DNA from 3 places in the Spirillospora sp. NPDC048911 genome. Region 2 is predicted to be linked to each of the others. Evidence: predicted binding sites of a transcription regulator. Region 2 holds the regulator's gene; each other region holds the start of a gene.
The links. The regulator LexA, encoded in region 2, represses DNA repair genes until DNA is damaged. The targets are predictions, from matches to a motif close to TCGAACANNTGTTCGA.
Positions count from the first base shown of each region.

Region 1: the regulator LexA is predicted to act here: its motif matches at 2,400-2,415, upstream of uvrA (excinuclease ABC subunit UvrA).
Region 3: the regulator LexA is predicted to act here: its motif matches at 2,485-2,500, upstream of ACGFNU_RS30975 (DUF6504 family protein).

Region 1 is NZ_JBICUD010000004.1:95,695-103,479, forward strand. Features, by position in the region: gene ACGFNU_RS18580 (Crp/Fnr family transcriptional regulator) at 1-500, shown strand, start outside; gene ACGFNU_RS18585 (maleylpyruvate isomerase family mycothiol-dependent enzyme) at 495-1,244, opposite strand; gene ACGFNU_RS18590 (SMP-30/gluconolactonase/LRE family protein) at 1,430-2,359, shown strand; gene uvrA (excinuclease ABC subunit UvrA) at 2,545-5,382, shown strand; gene ACGFNU_RS18600 (Rieske 2Fe-2S domain-containing protein) at 5,464-5,970, shown strand; gene ACGFNU_RS18605 (DUF1638 domain-containing protein) at 5,963-6,592, opposite strand; gene ACGFNU_RS18610 (ASKHA domain-containing protein) at 6,642-7,785, opposite strand, start outside.
Region 2 is NZ_JBICUD010000006.1:590,594-598,378, forward strand. Features, by position in the region: gene ACGFNU_RS29185 (helix-turn-helix domain-containing protein) at 1-699, opposite strand, end outside; gene ACGFNU_RS29190 (nuclear transport factor 2 family protein) at 787-1,167, shown strand; gene ACGFNU_RS29195 (vitamin B12-dependent ribonucleotide reductase) at 1,353-4,175, opposite strand; gene nrdR (transcriptional regulator NrdR) at 4,282-4,755, opposite strand; gene ACGFNU_RS29205 (LysM peptidoglycan-binding domain-containing protein) at 5,355-5,750, opposite strand; gene lexA (transcriptional repressor LexA) at 5,899-6,597, shown strand; gene leuS (leucine--tRNA ligase) at 7,034-7,785, opposite strand, start outside.
Region 3 is NZ_JBICUD010000007.1:303,871-311,655, forward strand. Features, by position in the region: gene ACGFNU_RS30970 (DNA polymerase III subunit alpha) at 1-2,141, opposite strand, end outside; gene ACGFNU_RS30975 (DUF6504 family protein) at 2,149-2,424, opposite strand; gene ACGFNU_RS30980 (hypothetical protein) at 2,615-2,890, opposite strand; gene ACGFNU_RS30985 (TetR family transcriptional regulator) at 3,165-3,821, shown strand; gene ACGFNU_RS30990 (quinone oxidoreductase family protein) at 3,909-4,871, shown strand; gene ACGFNU_RS30995 (serine/threonine protein kinase) at 4,942-6,708, shown strand; gene ACGFNU_RS31000 (alpha/beta hydrolase) at 6,712-7,677, opposite strand; gene ACGFNU_RS31005 (serine/threonine-protein kinase) at 7,779-7,785, shown strand, end outside.

The DNA of each region.
Region 1 (7,785 bases), on a different contig from region 2:
TCGGCCCCGGCGACCTGGTCGGCGAGCTGGAGGCCGTGGACGGCGGCGTGCGCGAGGCCAGCGTGGAGGCGCTCACCCCCGTCCAGGCGCTCGTGCTGCCCGCCGATCGGTTCCGCACGGTGCTGAACGGCGATCCCGAGTGGGTGTGGGCGGTCGCGGGCGTCCTCGCCGAACGGCTCCGCGACGCCAACGAGCTGCGGATCTCGCACTTCCCCGACGACGCCGAACGGCGCCTCGGCACGCGTCTCATCCGCCTCTTCGCGCGCTTCGGCGACCCCGCCGACGGCGCGCTCGTCGTCCGGCTGCCGGTCAGCCAGCAGGACCTCGGCCGGTGGGCGGGCATGGGCCGCCGGAAGGTCGCCCAGATCCTCGCCGGGAAGCGCGTCCGAGGGGACCTCACCGTCACCCGCAACTCGATCACCGCGCGGTCGCCCGACGTCCTGCACCGGCTGGCCGACGACGCGGGCCCGGACATCGCCGCTCCGGAAGACCCTTCATAGCCCGCTCGGCTCGTGCGGCCACGCCGGCGGCACGGGCAGCGCCCCGTCGGGCCGCAGCGCCAGCCCCGAACCACCGGAACGGCCGCTGAGCCACCCGAGCAGCGCCCGCCCGGCGCCGGAGATCACCGGCCCGTCCGCCGCCCCGCGCAGATCGGCCGACTCTCCGGTGTCGGTGGCGACGAGCCGGAACCCGGCGACCTGGCCCTGCCGCTCGGCCGGGAGAGCGGCCAGATCCGCGAGCGTCGCGCCCAGGGCCCAGCGCACGTACGCTTCGGGCCAGTCCGCCGGCCCGTACCCCGCCGCGAGGTCGGCGTGGTGCGCCTCGACCTCGTTCCAGCGGCGGTACACGATGTACCAGGCGGGATGCGCGTACCCGGCCATCGCCCGCACCTCGACGTCCCACGCCGCCTCCGGCAGGGTGCGCGCCTGCTCGGCGAACCGCGCCGCCGTCGCCCGCACGTCGGCTACCAGCGCCGCCCGGCACCGCCCGGCGCCCGCCTCGATGTCGGCGTCCCGCACCGCGAGGCTCGGGTACTGCGAGACCTCCACGCCCGTCCGCGCCCATTGCAGAAGATTCCAAAGGGAGTCGGCGTTGCGGGCGATGTGGGTGGCCACGTGCGCGCGCGTCCAGCCCGGCAGCGCGGAGGGCGCGGCCATCTCCTCGTCCGGCAGCCCGGCCAGCGTGCTCACGACCCGTTCGGTCCCCGAGTCGATCTCCTCGAGGACCTTCCTCCAGTCGCGCATGACGCCGCTCCTCTCGTAGCCGGATCTCCATCCTCCACGCTGCGAGCCCGGATTGAACGCCGGCCCGGCCGCCACGCCGCCCGCCCGTCTCGCGCATGGGGGACTGGCGCGGTGTGGCCAGGGGTGAGGGGTTTATTGAGGTTTGTGGCGGTGACAGACTTGATCTTCCGAGAGGAGTGATCGTTATGCTGCGCCGATTCGGTGCCGTCGTGTCCGCCGGGATCCTCGGGGTGGTCGTGCTGCCTCCGGTGGAGGCTTCCGCGCATGGCCGTCTGGTCAGCGAGATCAAGCTGCCGAACGGGTGGCGGCCGGAGGGGATCGCCATCGGGGCGGGGCCGTTCGCCTATGTCGGGTCGCTGGCGGACGGGGACCTCTACCGGGCCGATCTGCGGACCGGGAAGGGCGCGGTGATCAGCCAGGGGCCGGGGACGCCGACGGTCGGGATCAAGGTGCACCGGGGCCGGATCTTCGCGGCGGGCGGGCCGGCCGGGACGGCGCGCGTGGTGGACGCGCGGAGCGGGCGGATCATCTCCAGCCATCAGCTGGCGAGCGGGACGCCGACCTTCATCAACGATGTTGTTGTGACGAGGAACACTGCCTGGTTCACCGACTCGGCCACTCCACAGCCTGCTCTCTACAAGATGCGGCTGGGACGGGACGGGCTGCCCAGGGGCGTCGAGCGGCTGGGGCTGAGCGGTGATCTCGTGTTCAACCCGGCGGGCGCGAACGCCAACGGGATCGAGTCGACGCCGGACGGGAAGGCGCTGCTGATCGTCCAGAGCAACGCCGGGAAGCTCTTCCGGGTCGATCCGGCGACGGGTGTGACGAAGACCGTTGATCTCGGGGGCGAGTCGGTTCCCAACGGCGATGGAATGTTGCGGCGCGGAAACACGCTGTACGTGGTGCAGAACCGCACCAACGCCATCGCCGTCCTGAAGCTCGACCGGTCCGGGACCTCGGCCCGGGTGGTCCGCCGGATCACCGATACTCGTTTCGACGTGCCCACCACGGTCGCGTCGTTCAAGGGCCGGCTCTACCTGCCGAACGCCCGGTTCACCACGACACCGACGCCCGAGACCACCTACGACGTGGTCGGGGTTAGAGTGCACGGGTAGCCTGGGACGGGCACGGCGCGGTTCCGGTGGCGAGAGATCTTCGAACACGTGTACGGTTCGAAATGCGGAGGCGCTCGCCGCTGTTGTCGCAGGACGGGGATTCTGTCGTACCCCCTGGCTAGCCTGAGACCGACGTTTTCTGTCTCTATTCGCCGCGCCCCAGAAGAGGAACCGGGAAGAACGCTGTGCATGATCGACTCATCGTGCGTGGAGCACGCGAGCACAACCTGAAGGACGTCTCGCTGGACCTCCCGCGAGACTCCATGATCGTGTTCACCGGGCTGTCCGGGTCCGGCAAGTCGAGTCTGGCGTTCGACACGATCTTCGCCGAGGGCCAGCGCCGGTACGTGGAGTCCCTGTCGGCCTATGCCCGGCAGTTCCTCGGGCAGATGGACAAGCCCGACGTCGACTTCATCGAGGGCCTGTCCCCGGCGGTGTCCATCGACCAGAAGTCGACCAGCAAGAACCCCCGCTCGACCGTCGGCACCATCACCGAGGTCTACGACTACCTGCGGCTCCTGTACGCGCGCATCGGCCACCCCCACTGTCCCGAGTGCGGCCGCCCGATCAGCCGCCAGGCGCCCCAGCAGATCGTCGACCGGGTGCTGGAACTGGAGGAGGGCACCCGGTTCCAGGTGCTCGCCCCGGTGATCCGCGGCCGTAAGGGCGAGTACCTGGAGCTCTTCCGCGAGCTCCAGTCCAAGGGCTACTCCCGCGCGCTCGTCGACGGCGCCATGATCAGGCTCGACGAGCCGCCCCGGCTCAAGAAGCAGGAGAAGCACGACATCGCCGTGGTCGTCGACCGCCTCGCGGTCAAAGACTCGGCCCGCCAGCGGCTCGCCGACTCGGTCGAGACCGCGCTGGGGCTGGCCGGCGGCACGATCGTGCTCGACTTCGTCGACCTCCCCGAGGACGACGAGCACCGCACCCGGATGTACTCCGAGCACCTCTACTGCCCGTACGACGACCTGTCGTTCGACGAGCTCGAGCCGCGCTCGTTCTCGTTCAACTCGCCCTACGGCGCCTGCCCCGACTGCACGGGCCTCGGCACCCGCATGGAGGTCGACCCCGAGCTGGTCGTCCCGGACGTCGAGAAGACGCTGGGCGAAGGGGCGATCCAGCCCTGGTCCAACGGCCATGTGAGCGACTACTTCCTGCGGCTGCTGTCGGCCCTCGGCGACGCCATGGGCTTCGACCTCAACACCCCGTGGGAGAAGCTGCCCGCCAAGGCGCGCAGGGCAGTGCTCAACGGCCACGAGACCCAGGTGCACGTCCGCTACAAGAACCGTTACGGCCGCACGCGCTCCTACTACACCGCCTACGAGGGCGCGATCCCCTACATCCAGCGGCGGCACGCCGAGTCCGAGAGCGACGCGACCCGCGAGCGCTTCGAGGGCTACATGCGCGAGATCCCCTGCCCGACCTGCGACGGGGCGCGGCTCAAGCCCGTCATCCTCGCGGTCACCATGGGCGGCAGGTCGATCGCCGAGGTCGCGTCCATGCCGATCGGCGAGTGCGCCAAGTTCCTGCTGGCCATGGAGCTGGACGAGCGCGAGACGCACATCGCCGAGCGGGTCCTCAAGGAGGTCAACGCCCGCCTGGGCTTCCTGCTCGACGTGGGCCTCGACTACCTCACCCTCGACCGCGCCTCGGCCACCCTGGCCGGCGGCGAGGCGCAGCGCATCCGGCTGGCCACGCAGATCGGCTCCGGCCTGGTCGGCGTGCTGTACGTGCTGGACGAGCCGTCCATCGGCCTGCACCAGCGCGACAACCACCGGCTCCTGGAGACCCTCATCCGGCTCCGCGACATGGGCAACACGCTCATCGTCGTCGAGCACGACGAGGACACCATCCAGGCCGCCGACTGGATCGTCGACATCGGCCCGCGCGCGGGCGAGCACGGCGGCGAGATCGTCGTGTCCGGCACGCTCGACGACATGCTCAGCTCCGACACGTCGCTGACCGGCGCCTACCTGTCGGGCCGCCGCAAGATCGAGATCCCGGCGATCCGCCGGCCCCGCACCAAGGGCCGCGAGGTCACGGTCAAGGGCGCCGCGCAGAACAACCTGCAGAACGTCGACGTGGCCTTTCCGCTCGGCGTCTTCACGGCGGTCACCGGCGTCTCCGGCTCCGGCAAGTCCACCCTCGTCAACGACATCCTCTACAACTCGCTCGCCAAGCAGCTCAACGGCGCGCGCACGGTGCCCGGCAAGCACAAGCGGGTCAACGGCATCGACCAGCTCGACAAGGTCGTGCACGTCGACCAGTCGCCGATCGGCCGCACCCCCCGCTCCAACCCGGCCACCTACACGGGTGTCTTCGACCACGTCCGCAAGCTGTTCGCGCAGACCACCGAGGCCAAGGTGCGCGGCTACCAGCCGGGCCGGTTCTCCTTCAACGTCAAGGGCGGCCGCTGCGAGAACTGCTCCGGCGACGGCACCATCAAGATCGAGATGAACTTCCTGCCGGACGTCTACGTCCCGTGTGAGGTCTGTCACGGCGCCCGCTACAACCGGGAGACCCTGGAGGTCCACTACAAGGGCAAGACGATCTCCGAGGTGCTCGACATGCCGATCGAGGAGGCCACGGTCTTCTTCGAGCCGATCACCGCCATTCACCGTCACCTCAAGACCCTCAACGACGTCGGCCTCGGCTACGTCCGCCTGGGCCAGCCCGCGCCCACCCTCTCCGGTGGCGAGGCGCAGCGCGTCAAGCTGGCCGCCGAGCTCCAGAAGCGCTCGACCGGCCGCACGATCTACGTGCTGGACGAGCCGACCACCGGCCTGCACTTCGAGGACATCCGCAAGCTCCTCGGCGTGCTCAACGGCCTGGTCGACAAGGGCAACACGGTGATCGTCATCGAGCACAACCTGGACGTCATCAAGACCGCCGACTGGATCATCGACATGGGTCCCGAGGGCGGCTCGCGCGGCGGCACCGTCGTCGCCACCGGCACCCCCGAAGAGGTCGCCAAGGTCGAGGCCAGCCACACCGGCACCTTCCTGGCGAAGATGCTCGACTAGCTGAACCGGCGGCCTCCGCCAGCCGTGTCAGGAGTACGGCGGCACTCCCGCCGTACTCCTCGCACCAGCGGAGGCCGGCCGATGCGTCAGCCAATCGAAAACGACACGGCGGGCGGGGGCACTCGGCGCGAGCTCCTCGCGGGTGCGGGGCTCGCTGGGCTGGCCGGGGTGGCGGCGGCCTGCGGCGGGTCGGAGAGCGGCACGGCCCCCGCGACCCCGTCGGAGACCGGCCAGTCCTCCGGGACGCCGGCACCGGCTCCGCCCACGAACAAGTCTCCGGAACCCATGAAGAAACCCTCCGGGACGAAGCTCGCCAAGGCCAGTGCGATCCCCGTCGGCGGCGGACGGGTCTTCGCCGGACGCAAGGTCGTCGTGACCCAGCCGGAGAAGGGCGAGTTCTACGCGTTCAGCGCCACGTGCACCCATCGCGGCTGCACGGTCGGCCCGGTGTCGGGCGGCACGATCAACTGCCCGTGCCACGGCAGCAAATACTCCATCGAGGACGCCTCGGTCCAGGCAGGGCCGGCGCCACGGGGGCTCGCGCGCCGAGACGTCACCGTGAACGGCGGTGAGATCTACCTCACGTGAGCAGGGATTCCAGCTCCGCTTCGAGGCCGTGCGTGCCGACGGGGCGGACGGTGAGCGGCAGGCGGAGGACCGCGGCGGCGTCCTCGGCCGCCGCCCGGAGTTCCGGAGTGGGCGACTGGGCGAGCCAGACCACGCGGCGGTAGTGCCGGAAGTAGTCGGCGTGCAGCTCCGGATGGAGATCGAGCCCGAGCTGGGCGATCACGGTCTGGCGGAACGACCTGACGAGGAAGTCGGTGAGCACGTAGGTGCCCGGCTCCTCGTCGAGGAGCGCCTGCCAGGAGCCGGGCCCGGCGAAGATCTCGTAGCAGTGGGCGCCCCTCAGACGGCGCGCGTCCAGGCGCTCGCAGACCTCATCGAGCGCCCCGTAGGTGCCGCAGTCGGCATAGGCCACGGCCACACGGGCGTACGAGGCGCGCAGGGAGACGATCTGATCCTCAACGGCGGCCGCTATGCGTTCGGGCCGGTTGTGCAGGAGCGGCGCCAGCCCGTGCACGTCGACCGGCCATTCGCGCCGCGCCGCGATCTCCCCAACGTGCGGCGCCAGCGCCCCGCAAGCGACCACCGCCACCGCCCCCGTCGCCGCCGTGTCGGTCGTGTCGATCGCGGCCGTTTCCACGACCACTGCGGCGGCCGTGGAGGCCGTCGGCCTCGTCTCGGCCGTCGGGGCCGGGTCAGGGGAAGGCGAGGTTGGCGATGAAGCGGTCGTTGAAGTCGGCGCGGTCGGAGAGCTCGACATATCTCACCTCCTCCAGCAGGGCGTCGGCACCGGCTCGTTCGCGGAGGCTGAGGAGGGCCAGCTTGGCGCCTTCACCCGCGACGTTGCCCGCGCTGACGACGCGGGGGACGGGGAGCCGGGGAACGAGGCCTATCCGGATGGCGTTGGCGGGGGAGAGGTAGGAGCCGAACGACCCGGCCAGGAGGACTTGCGCGATCTCGCCCACGTCGATGCCTGTCTCCTCCAGGAGGAGGCTCCAGCCGGTGGCGATCGCCGCCTTGGCGAATTGCAGTTCCCGGATGTCGCGCTGGAAGAGATGGATGTCGCCGTGAAGGGTGAAGGCCCGTTCACCGTTCACCTCGGTCAGTCGTTCGGCCAGGATGGGCGCGTGCTCGGGGGTCAGCAGACGGCCGGAGGGGTCGACTAGACCTACTCTGACCAGCTCGGCCACCGCGTCGACCAGGCCGGAGCCGCAGAGGCCGGTGGGTTCGACGTCTCCGATGACGCCGAGCTCGACCCCGTCCAGAGTGAGGCGGACGGTCTCGATGGCGCCGGTGGCGGCGCGCATCCCGCAGCGGATCGCCGCCCCCTCGAACGCGGGCCCCGCGGGCGCGGCGGTGGCGACCAGGCCCGCGGCCGAGCCGAGCACGATCTCGCAGTTGGTGCCGACGTCGATGAAGAGCCGCAGCCGCCGGTCGCGGTCCATGCCCGACGCGAGCAGCCCCGCCACGATGTCGCCGCCGACGTACGCGCCGAGCGCGGGGAAGAGCATCGCGGGCGCCGCCGGGTGGACGCGGACCCCCAGGTCAGCGGCCCGAACCTGGGGGAGGGTGCGGGCGGCGAGGATGAACGGCGCTACGCCAAGGGGCTCGGGGTCCAGGCCCAGGGCCAGGTGGGTCATGGTCGCGTTCCCGGCTACGGCGATCTCGTACACCTCGTCCGGCTCGACCTCGGCCTCCTTGCAGACCTCCTGCGCGAGCTCGTCGAGGCTGGCGTGGGCGAGGTCGCGGAGCCGGGGGAGGGCCTCCTGGTCGAGCATGGTGGCGCTGATGCGGGTGATCACGTCGGCGCCGAACGGCTGCTGCGCGTTGAGCCGGGAC
Region 2 (7,785 bases):
AGTGATGTCGAAGGCCGTTCCGAACATGGTGATCGTGCTGAACAGGCTGAGTTCGACACCGTGGTGACGAATCCGGATGGGCAGGGCGACGTCGGCCGGATCAGGCGCGGGCAGTTCGCCGTCCGTGCCGTACGAGACCAGCTCCTCGTGCAGCTCGCTCAGCGCCGGGTCGCCGGTCTGCGCGACCTGGCGAGCGAGGCGCGGCATCAAGAACGCGCGCACCTGGGCCAGATTGCTCACCCGCGACGCGAGGCCCTTCGGATGCAAGCCGAGCCGCATCATGTTGACCGGCGGCTCCAGCAACTCCGGATCAACGTCCGCCATGAACACGTCGATCGCCGAGTTGGCCAGGAGCAGGTTCCAGCGGCGATCCAGCGCGACGGCGGGGAACGGCTCGTGCCCGCGCAACACTCGTTGCACTGCCTCCAGGGCCTTGGCGAGATCCGGGTCGTCCAACGGACGCTGCCGATACACAGGAGCGTGACCTGCCGCGACGAGGAGCCGGTTGCGCTCGCGCAGCGGAACGCCGAGATGTTCGGCCAAATGCAGCACCATCGGGCGGCTGGGAATCGTCCGCCCGGTTTCCACGAAGCTGACATGCCGCGGCGACACGTCCGCCTGTATGGCCAGGTCAAGCTGGCTGAGCTTGCGCCGGTGCCGCCACTCTCGCAACAACTCCCCGACAGGACGATCCGTCATGCAGCGGTTCTACCGGACGCACGCCGGCCGACACCACTACACGGCATGTAATCGACAGCGGTCATGGGGCGTTGCGAGGGTCGCGGCATGAACGAGACCACGCAAGCCGTACGTAACAAGCAGCTCGTCGAGCGCACTTATGAGGAGTTCGTCAACGGGAACATCGAGTACCTCCGGACCGTCCTCAAGGAGGACTTCATCGAGCACAGCCCCGGAAATCCTTCGGGACGCGACGCGTTCATCGAGTTCATCGCCAAGTCACCGGTCGCCGACGCCCGGTTCGACCTCAAACGGGTCATCGCCGACGAGCAGTACGCGGTGGTGCACTATCTGATGACGCCTCCCGGGGACGAACGCGGCGTCGCCGTCGTCGACCTGTGGCGGGTCGAGGACGGGTTGATCGCCGAGCACTGGGACGTCCAGCAGCCGGTCCCTGGGCCCAAGGACGTTCCCCACGGAATGCTCTGACGCGCCGACGATTCCGCCTCGCTTCCCGCCGGGACGTGGCGGCCAGGAAGAAACCCTGGGCTGGCGTCTTCTTCTCAGCCGCGGCCAACGACCGAGGGGATCATGTCGCGTCCAGTGCGACATGATCCCCTCGGCGGTGACCACATTTCGATCTGACCTGGCTTTCAGGCCGTCACGAAGCTAGATCAGCTGCAGCCGCTGGTGGAGCCGCAGCCTTCGCAGACGTAGCAGCTGCCCGCCGGGCGCATCTTCGTGCCGCAGGTGAGGCAGAGGGGCGCGTCGGCGGTGCGGCCCTGGCGGCTCTCGATGACCTCCATCGACGAGTGCGCCTTGGCCGCCGGGGCCGGGGCCGGCTTGGCGGCGGTCACCGGCTTGGTGATCTCGGCGGACTGGGCCAGCGTCTCGTGCTCGAGTTCGGCGTCGGTGTGAAGGGACGCCGGGTCCTCGCCGTTGGCCTGCATGGCACGCTCACCGGCGGTGAAGATGCCGAGCTCGGCGCGCTCCTCGTACGGCAGGTGGTCGAGCGCGAGGCGGCGGAAGATGTAGTCCATCACCGAGGTCGCCATGCGGATGTCCGGGTCGTCCGTCATGCCCGCGGGCTCGAAGCGCAGGTTGGTGAACTTCTCCACCCAGGTCTCCAGCGGCACCCCGTACTGGAGGCTGATGGAGATGGCCATGGAGAACGCGTCCATGACTCCGGCGAGGGTGGAACCCTGCTTGCCGAGCTTGAGGAACACCTCGCCGAGACCGTCGTCCGGGTAGGACGAGGCGGTCATGTAACCCTCGGCACCGGCGACCGAGAAGCGGGTCACGGTCGCGGGGCGCTGCTTGGGCAGGCGCTTGCGGACGGGGCGTGCCGCGGCCGGGGCCTCGGCGACGGGCTCTTCCTTGGTCTTGCTGCCCGCGGCGGAGAGAGGCTGGCCGACCTTGCAGTTGTCGCGGTAGATCGCCAGGGCCTTCAGGCCGAGCTTCCAGCCCTCGTAGTAGACCTTCTCGATGTCCTCGATGGTGGCCTGCTCGGGCATGTTGACGGTCTTGGAGATCGCGCCGGACAGGAACGGCTGGACGGCGGCCATCATGCGCACGTGGCCCATCGGGCTGATCGCGCGCTCGCCCATGGCGCAGTCGAACACCTCGTAGTGCTCGGGGCGCAGCCCGGGCGCGTCGACGACGTGGCCGTGCTCGGAGATGTACTCGACGATGGCCTCGATCTGCTCCTGCTGGTAGCCGAGCTTCTCGAGCGCCCGCGGCACGGTGAGGTTGACGATCTGCATGGAGCCGCCGCCGACGAGCTTCTTGAACTTCATCAGCGCGAGGTCCGGCTCGATGCCGGTGGTGTCGCAGTCCATCATCAGGCCGATGGTGCCGGTCGGCGCGAGCAGGGACGCCTGGGCGTTGCGGTAGCCGTACTTCTCGCCGGCCTTGAGGCACTCCTGCCACTGCTTGGTCGCGGCGGCGTGGATGGCCTTGTCGATCTCGTCGAGCGTGCGGACCTCGTCGTTGGCGGCGGCGTGCTTGCGCATGACGCGCTTGTGCGCCTCGGCGTTGCGCGCGTACCCCTCGTACGGGCCGACCACGCCGGCGAGCTCGGCGGAGCGGCGGTAGGCGACGCCCGTCATCAGCGAGGTGATCGTGGCGGCGAGCGAGCGGCCGCCCTCGGAGTCGTACGCGTGGCCGGTCGCCATGAGCAGCGCGCCGAGGTTGGCGTAGCCGATGCCCAGCTGGCGGTAGTCGCGCGTCGTCTGGCCGATCTTCTCGGTCGGGAAGTCGGCGAACGTGATGGACGCGTCCATCGCGGTGATGATCAGCTCGGTCAGCTTGACGAACCGCTCGACGTCGAACGTGCCGTCCGCGCCGAGGAACTTCAGCAGGTTGATGCTGGCGAGGTTGCAGGACGAGTTGTCGAGCGACATGTACTCCGAGCAGGGGTTGGACGCGGTGATGCGGCCCGACTCGGGGTTGGTGTGCCAGTCGTTGATCGTGTCGTCGTACTGGATGCCCGGGTCGGCGCACTCCCACGCCGCCTTGGCCATCAGCCGGAAGAGATCCTTGGCGCGGACCGTCTCGATGACCTCGCCGGTCAGCCGCCCGCGCAGCGCGAAGTCGCCGTCGGCCTCCATCGCCCGCATGAACTCGTCCGACACCCGGACCGAGTTGTTGGCGTTCTGGTACTGGACGCTGACGATGTCCTTGCCGCCGAGGTCCATGTCGAACCCGGCGTCGCGCAGCGCCCGGATCTTGTCCTCTTCACGCGCCTTGGTCTGGATGAACTCGGCCACGTCCGGGTGGTCGACGTCCAGGACGACCATCTTGGCCGCGCGCCGGGTGGCGCCGCCCGACTTGATCGTTCCGGCCGACGCGTCCGCGCCGCGCATGAACGAGACCGGGCCGCTGGCGGTGCCGCCGGACGACAGCAGTTCCTTGCTGGAACGGATGCGGGACAGGTTGACCCCGGAGCCGGAGCCGCCCTTGAAGATCGTTCCCTCTTCCTTGTACCACTCCAGGATCGACTCCATGGAGTCGTCGACGGAGAGGATGAAACACGCGGACACCTGCTGGGGGGACTTGGTGCCGACGTTGAACCACACCGGGGAGTTGAAGCTGAAAAGCTGGTGGACCAGCGCGTACTTCAGTTCGTGATCGAAGATCTCCGCGTCCTGGTCGGAGGCGAAATAGCCGTTCTGGAGCCCGGTGTCGACGTACATCTTCACGACGCGGTCGACCAGTTGCTTGAGGCTCCATTCCCGTTCCGGTGTGCCCACGGCGCCACGGAAGTACTTGGACGTCACGATGTTGGCCGCGTTCAGCGACCAGAAATCGGGGAACTCGACCCCGCGCTGCTCGAAATTGACCGAGCCGTCGCGCCAGTTGGTCATGACCACGTCACGACGTTCCCAGCGGATCTCGTCGTACGGATGCACGCCGGGCTTGGTGAAGATGCGGTCTACCTTCAACCCCTTGCGGCCCCCCTTGCCGCGCCGAGCCGAGCCGCTCACCGTCTCCGTCATGACTCCCCCTCTCGGGCCTCCCGCTGGGCCCTATCCAGGAACAACACCGCCCTGACGGCCGCTCATCCCGGCCGCGGGCGCTTTCAACCGTCTGCTGTATCGGCCTCTACCGAGGCTGGTCGGGTTCCCCCGAGGAACCCGTTCTGCGCAGTGCATCGATCTCTTTGGCGAAGTCGTCCAGCGACTCGAAGCCCCGGTAGACCGAGGCGAATCGCAAGTAGGCGACCTCGTCCAATTCGCCGAGGGGCCCCAGGATCGCCAGGCCGATCTCGTGCGAGGGGATTTCCGCAACCCCGGTCGCCCTGATCGCCTCTTCGACCCGCTGCCCCAGCTTGGCGAGCGCATCCTCGTCGACCGGGCGGCCCTGGCAGGCCCTGCGCACCCCGGCGATGATCTTTTCTCTCGAGAACGGCTCGGTGACCCCGCTTCGCTTGGCCACCATCTGAAGCACGTTCTCCTGTGTCGTGAATCGTTTGCCGCATTCGGGGCATGACCGCCGCCGCCGAATTGCGGCGCCGTCATCCGTCGAACGGCTGTCGATCACTCGGCTGTCGGGGTTACGGCAGAACGGGCAGTGCACGCGTTCCCTCCTCCCCTGACAGTTCAAAATCAACCACCACAAGACACAACTTGTGGTTAATGACATCCGTGTAACTACTAGATGTTGTGGTCAACCGTAGGGCGCCCGGAGGGCCTTCGCAACCTCAACGGGGGCCTCTCGCGTCGACCCTGGTCACATCGAGCCTCCCGCGTTCCGCCCCGGCGTGTCGCACTCTGACCTGCGCCATCGAACATCCGTAGCACCGGCCGCGCCCCACCCGCCGCCAACCGCGAGATCACCGCCCGCACGCCCCGCAGCCCCCAGAAACCAGGCCCTCCCGCCGCCAGGTCACGATAAGGTCACGATCACCTGTCTCGCTCGCCACCCGAGCACCCCTTCAGCCGCCCCGGTCAGACCGGAACGGTCCATCCCCAGCCACCCGACGCGATCACGACCGTCCGACGTGAGCCGACGCCTTTGCCGCAGCCGCGGGCATCAATCCGACGATGAACCAGGCCGCCTTCTGCAACGAGGACACCGGCCCGCGCGATTTCGACTCCGCCTGGGCGGCATATCAGAAACGCCTGAAGCGCTATCCGGTCACCGGTCAGGCGAGCAACTTCGTCAACGCAGCCCCGTTAGCGAGTGGGGAGGCGGAGGTGCTGGCCTGGCTGGACGACCGGGCCGGGCAGGCCGTTGAGGTCGATGATGCGGTCGACGGTGCGGCGGGGGTCGGACTCGGGGGTGTGGCGGGAGGCGATGTCCCAGAGCGTGTCGCCGGGCTCGACGACGACGGTCCGCAGGCGGGCGGAGGCGGGCGCGGCCTCGTCGTCGCCGGCTCGGGCGCCGTGGCCCGCGGTGAGCCAGAACGCCACGAGCAGCGTGCTCGCGGCGAACGTGGTCAGCACGACGCGGCCCCTGCGGGTCAGCCTGACGCCCGGCCGGAGCTCGGAATCGCCCGGACGGGGCCCCGGGCCGCCCGTCCTCGCGTACGCCACCATCACGACCCCCCAGCCGTTGATCTTCGAAAGCATTTTCGATCGAACGCGTGTACGATGTTCTATCGCAGGCACCGGCAAAACGCGAGGACTTTCTTCGAACAATTGTTTGATCATCCCGCTCTGACGCGATAACGTTCCATGACGAGGAGTGACGGATCGAAGCGCCGGGAGGCGACCAGCGATGAGCAAGGTCCGGGAGTTGCCCGATGGGCCGATGGACGAGAGCGGCCTCACCCAGCGGCAACGCATGGTGCTCGAGGTGATCCGCGACTCGGTCCAGCGCCGCGGTTACCCTCCGTCGATGCGGGAGATCGGCGAAGCGGTGGGGCTCACGAGCACCTCCAGCGTGTCGCACCAGCTCCGCGCGCTGCAGCGCAAGGGGTTCCTCCGGCGCGACCCCAACCGCCCGCGGGCGGTCGAGGTGCGCGTGCCGGGCGCCACGCCGGTGCTGACCGAGGCCGACTCCTACGAGGCGGTGGGCGGCCAGGAGACCTCGTCCCGTCCCGCACCCGCCTACGTCCCGCTGGTCGGACGGATCGCCGCGGGTGGCCCGATCCTGGCCGAGGAGGCCGTCGAGGACGTGTTCACCCTGCCCAAGCAGCTGGTCGGTGAGGGCACGCACTTCCTGCTGAAGGTCTCCGGTGACTCGATGATCGAGGTCGCGATCGCCGACGGTGACTGGGTGGTCGTGCGGCAGCAGCCCGTGGCCGAGCAGGGCGACATCGTCGCCGCCATGATCGACGGCGAGGCGACGGTCAAGACGTTCAAGCGCAAGGACGGCCACATCTGGCTCATGCCGGCCAACCCCGCGTACGAGCCGATCCCCGGCGACGAGGCGTCGGTCCTCGGCCGCGTGGTGGCGGTCCTGCGCAAGATGTGAGTCACCCGAAGGCGTTGACCCCGTCGGCGGTGTGCGGTCCGGTGGACCGCCACTGCCGCTCGTCCAGCAGCCGGGTCCGCTCGGCGACGCGGCGGAGCCCGGCGATGGCGTGGTCGTTCATGAGCGCGCCGCCCTAGCCGACGAAGGCCATGCCTTGGAGGGATACCGTGCTTCGCGGATGATGCGCGGCCGGCGATCCGTCCTTCCGGCGGGCGACGACGGACCACCGACTGCTCGCGCCCTGCCGGTCGACACGTTCGAGAGTGCCTCCGAGAGCGGCATTCCCGATGGCGATTCCGGGCAGTTCCCCCGGCGCCGGGCGCGCGTCCGGCCCCACGGGCACGACGATCCCGCGCGGCATGGCCGCCGCCGGGCTCGCCGACCCGGCGGCGGTCAGGGATTCTGACGGTCTGCGCGAGTGTGATGGGCGCTTTGGTCAGGCCCCGGGGACGATGTTGACGATCTTGGGGGCGCGGACGATGACGCGGCGGGGTGGCGTGCCGCCCAGGACGTCCTGGATCTTCGGCGCGGCCAGGGCCAGCGCCTCCAGGTCGGCCTCGGAGATGTCCGGGGAGATCTCCAGGCGGTCCTTGACCTTGCCCGCGACCTGGACCACGCAGGTGACCGTCTCCTGCACCAGCAGGGCCGGGTCGGCGGTGGGCCAGCCGGCCTTGGCGGCGGGCGCGGGACGGCCCAGCAGCGCCCACGACTCCTCCGCGGTGTACGGGGCGAACAGCGACAGCAGGATCGCGATCGTCTCGGCGGCCTCGCGCACGGCCGGGTCGGCGGCGCCGGGGCCCGAGTCGATGGCCTTGCGGGTCGCGTTGACCAGTTCCATGATCCGGGAGATCGCCACGTTGAAGCGGTGCGACTCGACCAGGGTCGTGGCCTCGGAGATCGTGTGGTGGGTGACGCGCCGCAGGGCCTCGTCGCCGGTCGTGGTGTCGGCGCCGGGGGCGGAGGCGACCTCGGAGGCGATGCGGTGGACGCGCGACAGGAACTTCGACATGGCGCGGGGCGACACGTCCGCCCAGTCGATGTCGTCCTCCGGCGGCCCGGAGAACAGCATCGCCAGCCGTACGACGTCGACGCCGTACTCACCGATCTGCTCGCCCAGGTCGACCAGGTTGCCGGTGGACTTCGACATCGCCTTGGCGTTCAGGATCACCTGGCCCTGGTTCAGCAGGC
Region 3 (7,785 bases), on a different contig from region 2:
CCGTCGTAGCCGCGCGCCAGGGCCAGCTCCCGGAACCACGCCGCCACCTGCTCCTGCCCGGCCTCGGTCGCCAGGCTCCGCCGCGCCGCCTCGGCGTCGGAGAGCCCGCAGCCGGTCATGACGTCGAGCACCCGCAGCACCTGCTCGTGGAAGACCACCACGCCGAGGCTTTCCCGGAGCACCGGGATCAGGTCGGGATGCGGGTAGTCGGGCTGCCGCCGGCCGTACCGGCTCTCGAGAAACGGCCGCACCATGTCGGCGTTCACCGGCCCCGGCCGGAACAGCGAGATGTCGATCACCAGATCGGCCAGATCGCGCGGCTGCAGCTTGCCGACCAGCTCACGCTGCCCCGGCGACTCGATCTGGAAGCAGCCGAGGGTCCGGGACGAGCGGATCATCTCGTACGTGGGGCCGTCGTCGTGCGGCACGGCCTCCAGCTCGATCCGCTCGCCCGTGACGCGCGCGATCTCCGCGACCGTGTGGGCCATCGCCGACTGCATGCGGACGCCGATGACGTCGAGCTTGAGCAGCCCCATGGCCTCGACGTCCTCCTTGTCGAACTGGCTCATGGGGAACCCGAGCAGGCTCTGCTCCACGGCGGTGCGGTCGCGCAGCGTCGCGTTCGACAGCAGGACCCCGCAGGGGTGCATCGCGATGTGGCGGGGCAGCCCGTCCAGCCGCTCGGCGATCCGGAAGATCACATCGAGCTGCCCCTGGGCCAGGTTGCTCTGCCGCAGCTCCGGCAGGTCGCGCAGGGCGGCGCGGATCTGCCGGGCCCGGATGTGCGGGAACGCCTTGGCGATCGCGTCGATCTCGTGCGGCGGCAGCCCGACCGCGTTGCCGACGTCGCGGAGGGCGCTGCGGGCCCGGTAGGTCTCCATCATCGAGACGCACGCGACGCTGTCGTGACCGAAACGTTCGAAGAGCGCCCGGTAGGCCTCCAGCCGCCGCGCCGACTCCACGTCCAGGTCGATGTCCGGCAGGCCCTCGCGGCTATCGGCCAGGAACCGTTCCATCACCAGGTCGTGCCGCAGCGGGTCCAGGTCGCCGATGCCGAGCACGTAGTTGACCAGGCTGCCCGCCCCCGACCCGCGGATCGCGCAGCGGATGCCGCGCGCCCGGATCAGCGCGGCGGCCTCGGCGACCGTGAGGAAGTAGGCGGCCAGGCCCTTGCGCTTGATGATCCCCAGCTCGTGGTCGAGGCGCGCGGTGGCCTCCGGCGTCGCCAGGTCGCGCCGCACTCGCCCCGCCTCGCATCGGGCGACGAGCCGTTCGTACGGGTCGCCAGGCACGTCCGGCAGGTGGGTCCGGTCCATGCCGAGGTCGCGGGCGGGGTCGAGGACGCAGCGTGCGGCCAGCTCGCGCGTGTCGGCCAGCAACCGTTCCACCTCGCCCGCCGCGCCGGGCCCGACGGTCAGCTCGGCGACCCGGCGCATCTCGGGTTCGGACTTCAGGTAGGCGTGGCCGGTCCGATCGTCGAGATGCCGCCGGTGCAGCGGGACGAGGCGCCGCGTCACGTCCAGCACCTGCGCGACCGGATGGTCGGCGGGCCCCAGGTAGCGCACCGCGTTGCCCAGGACGGCCGGGACCCCGGCGGCGCGGGCGAGGGCGAGCATCCGGGCGGCGCGGTGGCCGGCTCCGAGATCGTGGTGGTTGACGATCTCGATGACCACCTCGGCGTGCTCCCGCCAGGCCGCGAGCCGCCGCGCGGCCAGGTCGGGCAGGCGATCGGCGATGGCCTGCCCCACGTCGGAGGCCGGCCCCAGCAAGACCACCACGCCCTCGGCGTGCGCGCCGATCAGCTCGCGGCCGGCGATCGGCTTCCCCCGCTCGCCCTGCCCGCCCGCCGGCTCCGCGGCGCCGTGGGCGGCGGTCACCAGACGGCACAACGACCGCCACCCCGCGCCGCCCACCGCCAGGACGACGGCGCGCCGCCGCCCGGGCATCGTCAGATCGGCGCCGAGGACGGGCCGGACGCCGGCGGCACGGCAGGCCCGCACATGCTTGACCGCCCCGTACAGACCGTCGCGGTCGGTCAGCGCGAGACTCTCCATGCCCAGCTCGGCCGCCCGTTCGGCCAGCGCCCGCGGCGTCGCGGCGCCGTGGCGCAGCGAGTAGGCGGAGGCGACATGCAGCTGCACGGCCGCCTCAGTCCCACACCCGGGAGAGCATCCAGTCACCGGTCGCGGTGTCGTGGCGCAGCTCGTAGACGCCGACCTCGGTCTCCGGAGACGCCTCGACCCGCCAGAACTCCCGTTCGCCGGTCGCCTCCTCGTCGGGCTGTTGCTCCCGCCACCAGTCGCGGGTGGTGACCCAGTGCTCCAGCACCCTGCGGACGGTGTAGAGCCGCCCCCTCCAGACGAACCTGACCGGACGCCCATCGGTCACCCAGACGTCCACGGGATCCCCGAATACGCGAGTCATCTGCCTCCCCCGGCCCTTAGATCATGTGATCGCCGCACGGGGGAAGGCATGCAGCCCGTTTCGAACATACGTTCGCCACGAGTCTAGGGAAGGTCACCGTCCGGAGGCAAGGCGGGGTCGCCGCGCGGGCGTCCGGAAGCGGGATTACCAGCGCGCCGGCCGGGGTTGTTCCCTGCGGATCGCCGGGCCCTCAGGTGAGGATGCGGACCAGCTGGTCGGCGACCCTGGCGACCTTGCCGACGTCGGCGATGCCGCCACCGGTCCAGAGATAGGACCAGCCCTCACCGGAAGGGGTCGCGACGACCATGACCTGCCGCCGGGTGATCGGGTGGGCGATGCCGAGCACCGACTCCTCGGGGCCGGCCAGCCGCCATCTGAGACCGCGCGCCTCGGCCTCGTACGCGAGCGCGGCGAGATGGTGCCGCCGCACTTCGGCGATTTCCCGCGCACCGACAACAGACACCACGATCAGCCGCCTCGTCAGGGGTGTGAAGCACCGGACGCTCGAGGAATCCCACAGGATCGAGCAATCCGTTTCCTGCCCCGGGGGGCCGGCCGGCCTACGTAACGTAGGGGAACTAGATGCTTACGTACCGCTTCAAAGGTGGGACCCGGCGGAAGTCCGCGCGCCGTCCGGCCGGTCGAGCCGTCCACGGACCGGCGCGCCGTGATAAGACCCCTTAAGGCGCCGATCCTGCCGAGTTCTGCTCGTCCCTTCCCCCCATGACAGGAGACCGACGATGACCGCAGCCGCCGCGAACGACGGCCGCGCGCTCTCGGGAACGCTGGACGGGCTCCGCGAGCGCAAGAAGCAGCGGACCCGGGTGGCCCTCATCGACGCCGCCCTCGACCTGTTCCTCGCCCAGGGGTACGAGGCGACCACGATCGACGAGATCGTGGCGGCGGTGGACGTCTCCCAGCGCACGTTCTTCCGCTACTTCGCCACCAAAGAGGACGTCGTGATGGACACCATGGTCCAGTACGACCAGATCCTGCTGGACGCGCTGGCCGCCCGCCCGCCCGGCGAGAAACCCCTCACCGCGCTGTTCGCCAGCCTCCGCGTCGTCCTGCAGGACATCGCGGCGAGCGGGCCGGACGAGAGCGCCCGGTTCCGCAAGATCCACCAGATCGTGGAGACGACGCCCGCCCTCGTGCACGGGCACATGGCCCGCCACAAGGAGACCGAGAAGGTGCTCGCCGGCGGCGTCGCCCGCCGGCTCGGCGTGGACCCCGAGACCGACCTGCGCCCGCTGCTGATCGTCGCGTTCTACACCGCCTCGGTGCGGGTGGCCTTCGAGGACTGCGCCCGGCACGAGATCTGGGACGCCCCCACCGTCGCGGCGCGCGTCGAGGAGAGCGTCGCGCTGGCCCACGCCACCCTCCGCGACCTGGTCTGACTCCCGATCTCGCACGGACGGCCGGAATAGGATCCACGCGGGCCGGGTTGGCCGATGTCAAAGGTGACGGACCGGAGGAGCTTCCACATGCGCGCGATCGTCGTCGAGGGCCCGGGCGGCCCGGAGGTACTGACCCCCGCCGAGCGCGAGGACCCGGTGGCCGGTCCCGGCGAGGTCCTCATCGACATCGCGGCGAGCGGCGTCAACTTCATCGACATCTACTTCCGCACCGGCGCCTACCCGCAGCCGACGCCGTACGTCCCGGGCGTCGAGGGCGCGGGCACCGTCGCGGCCGTCGGGGACGGCGTGACCGGGTTCACGGCCGGTGACCGCGTGGCGTGGTCGAACGTGCCGGGCTCGTACGCCGAGCGGGTCGCCGCCCCCGCCGACCAGATCGTCCCGGTGCCGGCCGGGGTGGGCCTGGAGGACGCGGCCGCCGCCATGCTCCAGGGCATGACCGCCCACTACCTGACCCGTTCGACCTACGAGATCAAGGCGGGCGACACGATCCTCGTGCACGCCGCCGCCGGCGGCATGGGGCTCCTGCTCACCCAGCTCGGCAAGCTCTTCGGCGCCCGCGTCATCGGCACCGTCTCCACCCCCGAGAAGGAGAAGCTCGCGCGCGACGCCGGGGCCGACGAGGTGCTCGGCTACGACGGCTTCGCCGACGAGGTGCGGCGGCTGACCGGCGGCGAGGGCGTGGACGTGGTCTATGACGGCGTCGGGGCCGCCACGTTCGACGGCAGCCTCGCCAGCGTCCGGCGCCGCGGCCTGCTCGCGCTGTACGGGGCGGCCAGCGGCAAGGTCGAGCCGTTCGACCCGCAACGCCTCAACGCCGCGGGCGCCGTCTACCTCACCCGGCCCTCCCTCGGGCACTACACGGCCACCCGGGAGGAGCTCCTCCAGCGGGCCGGCGAGGTGTACGGGTGGGTCGCGGCGGGCGAGCTGCGGCTGCACATCGGGCGCCGCTACGACCTCGCCGACGCCCGTACGGCGCACGAGGACCTGGCCGGCCGCCGTACCACCGGGAAGCTGATCCTGACGCCATAAGGGGGGCGCTAGGGTGTGCTTTCAACACGAACCCCCGCACCCTCGACGTCCCAGACCCTCCAGGATCACGATGACCACGCACGCAGGAGAGAACTTCGACTCCCTCCAGCCGGACGATCCCCGGGAGCTCGGCCCGTACCGGCTGCTCGCCCGGCTCGGCCGGGGCGGCATGGGGACGGTCCTCCTGGGCGAGGACCCGTCCGGCCGCCGTGTCGCGGTCAAGGTCATCAACCGTGAGCTGGCCGGCGAGACGGCGTTCCGGGAGCGGTTCCGGCGCGAGGTGACGGCGGCGCGCCAGGTGCGGCGGTTCTGCACCGCGCCGGTGATCGGCGCCGAGCTCGACCGGGACCCGCTGTACGTGGTCACCGAGTTCATCGAGGGGCCGAGCCTGGACCGGGCCGTCGCCGATCGCGGCGCGCTGCCCGGCTCCGACCTGGAGGGCCTCGCCGTCGGCGTCGCCACCGCGCTGGCCGCCATCCACGGCGCCGGGATCGTGCACCGCGATCTCAAGCCCGCCAACGTGCTGCTGTCCTCGACCGGCCCGCGCGTGATCGACTTCGGCATCGCGCGGGCCCTGGACGCCGCCGAGGGCCCGACCCGCACCGGGCAGCTCGTCGGCACCCCCAACTACCTGCCGCCCGAGCTGCTGCGCGGCGAGCCGATCACCCCCGCCTCCGACGTGTTCTCCTGGGGCTGCGTGGTCGGGTTCGCGGGCACCGGCAAGGCCCCGTTCACCGGCGCCACCCTGCCGGAGATCTTCTACCGGGTGGCGCACGAGGAGCCGGTGCTCGACGGGCTCGACCCCGGGCTGCGCGACCTCGTGACCGCCGCGCTCGACAAGGATCCGCGCAAGCGGCCGACCGTGCGGGAGTCGCTGGGCCGGCTGGTCGGCCACTCCGACGTCAGCCCGGCCCGGCTCGCCGAGACCGTCCAGGCGTCGTGGCACGGGCCGCAGCCCACCGGGCCCACCTGGGTCGCCCCGCCACGGACGCTGGTGGCCCCCGGCACCGAGACCACCCGCCGCGACGCGCCGCAGGGCTTCACGCCGCCACCGCCACCGTCCGTCCACCGGACGCCGCCACCGCGGCCCTCGGGCGGCGAAGGTCCGGGCAACGGTGTGCTGGACAGTGGCGTCCCGCGCAAGCCGCTGATCATCGGTGCCGCCGTCCTCGCGGGGGTCCTGGTCGCGGTCCTGGGCGTCCGGGCGCTGCTCGGCCCGGGCGGCCCGCCGGACAAGCTCGCCTCGGCGTACAGCGACACCTTCGTCAGCCCCCAGTCCGGCTGGGGCGGCGGCACCTTCACCGGCCAGTACGGCTACAAGGACGGCAGGTTCCGGATGGAGGCCGACTCGATCACGCCGTTCCGGGGCCGCTGGTCGCCCAAGGAGAGCAAGGACATGCCCTCCCGGGTGCTGGTCACGGCCATGGTCACGCTGCCCCAGGGTTCCGACGACGCCCAGGCCGGGCTCTCCTGCCGGGCGAACGACGACGGCAAGAGGCAGTACGTCTTCAAGGTCCGCAAGGACGGCAAGGGCGCGCTGCTGGTCAAGACCGCCGGCGACCAGGGCACCAAGAACCTGGCCACGCCCGACGAGGTGCCCGGGTTCAAGGGGAAGGGCGCCGCCGACAAGCTGCAGATCGCCTGCGAGGAGCAGGACAAGGGCAAGAAGGTGCGCCTGCGGCTCTGGGTCAACGGTGAGCAGGTCATCGACACGACCGACGGCGACCAGCCGCTGGCCAACGGCCGGGCCGGGCTGGACGTCACGGTCGGCGGCAACACCGCGACCAAGGCCGTCGGCGACTTCGACGACTTCGACATCTCCAAGATCGTCGACTGACGGTCACCCGGGCAGATAGCCGGTCATCCAGCGGGTGAGCTCGGCGAACACCTCGTCGCGGGCGGGCTTGGGCGACAGCACGAGATCGTGCAGGCCGCCGTCGATCCGGACGAGGGTGACGTGCCGCCCCAGCCGCGGCGCCCAGCGCGCCATGTGCGCGACGTCCAGCACCGCGTCGGCGCTCGACAGGTCGGCCACGGCGAGCTTGGGCGTGGGCCGGACGCTGCGCGCGGAGGCCATCACCAGCACCGGGACGTCGATGTCGAGCCCGGCGTGCAGGCGCAGCTGGCCGCGGCGGATGGCCGCCAGCCACGCCACCCGGACGGGGAAGCCGAGCAGCGGCTTCCAGGCCAGGTCGAAGTCCCACTCGCCGTCATGATCGCGGTGCAGGCTGCGCGTGTACCGGTCCGAGACCGCCGCGGGCAGCTTGGCCTGCGGGAACGGGCGGCGCAGCGCCCGCGCGAGCCCGGCGCCCACCTTGCGCATGACCAGCGGCTCGGCGATGTCGAGGAACGGGCTGTTGAGGAAGATCCCGTCGACCAGCCCCTCGCCCCGCACCCGGTCCGCCCAGAGGGCCGCGACCAGGCCGCCGGTCGAGTGCCCGTTGAGCAGGAGCACGTCGTGCCCGTCCTCCTCGCGGACGATCCGTACGGCCTCGTCGATCTCCGGGTAGTAGTCGGACAGGCTCTGGACGAAGTTGGGCGTCTGGTGCGGCCGCAGTGACCGACCGTACTTGCGCAGATCCAGAGCGTAGAAGTCGAAGCCGCGCTCAACGTAGAAGTCGGCCAGGTGGGCCTGGAAGAAGTAGTCGACGAACCCGTGCACGTAGAGGACGGCGCGCCGCGACGGCTCGTCCCCGGGGCACCTGCGCCGTACGAGGGTGGCCACGACCTCGCCCTCGGCGTCGTTACCGAGAGGTAGCTCGATGGCCTCGTACCCTGGTCCGAGGATGTCCTCCGTCGCTTTCATGGCGGTCAGCGTACGGGCTTCCGGAACGCGGTTGAATGGACGGGCGTCCTACTGGAAGCGGTATCTTCACAAAGCCCCAGGAATCGTGTCAGGAGCCTTTGATGTCCC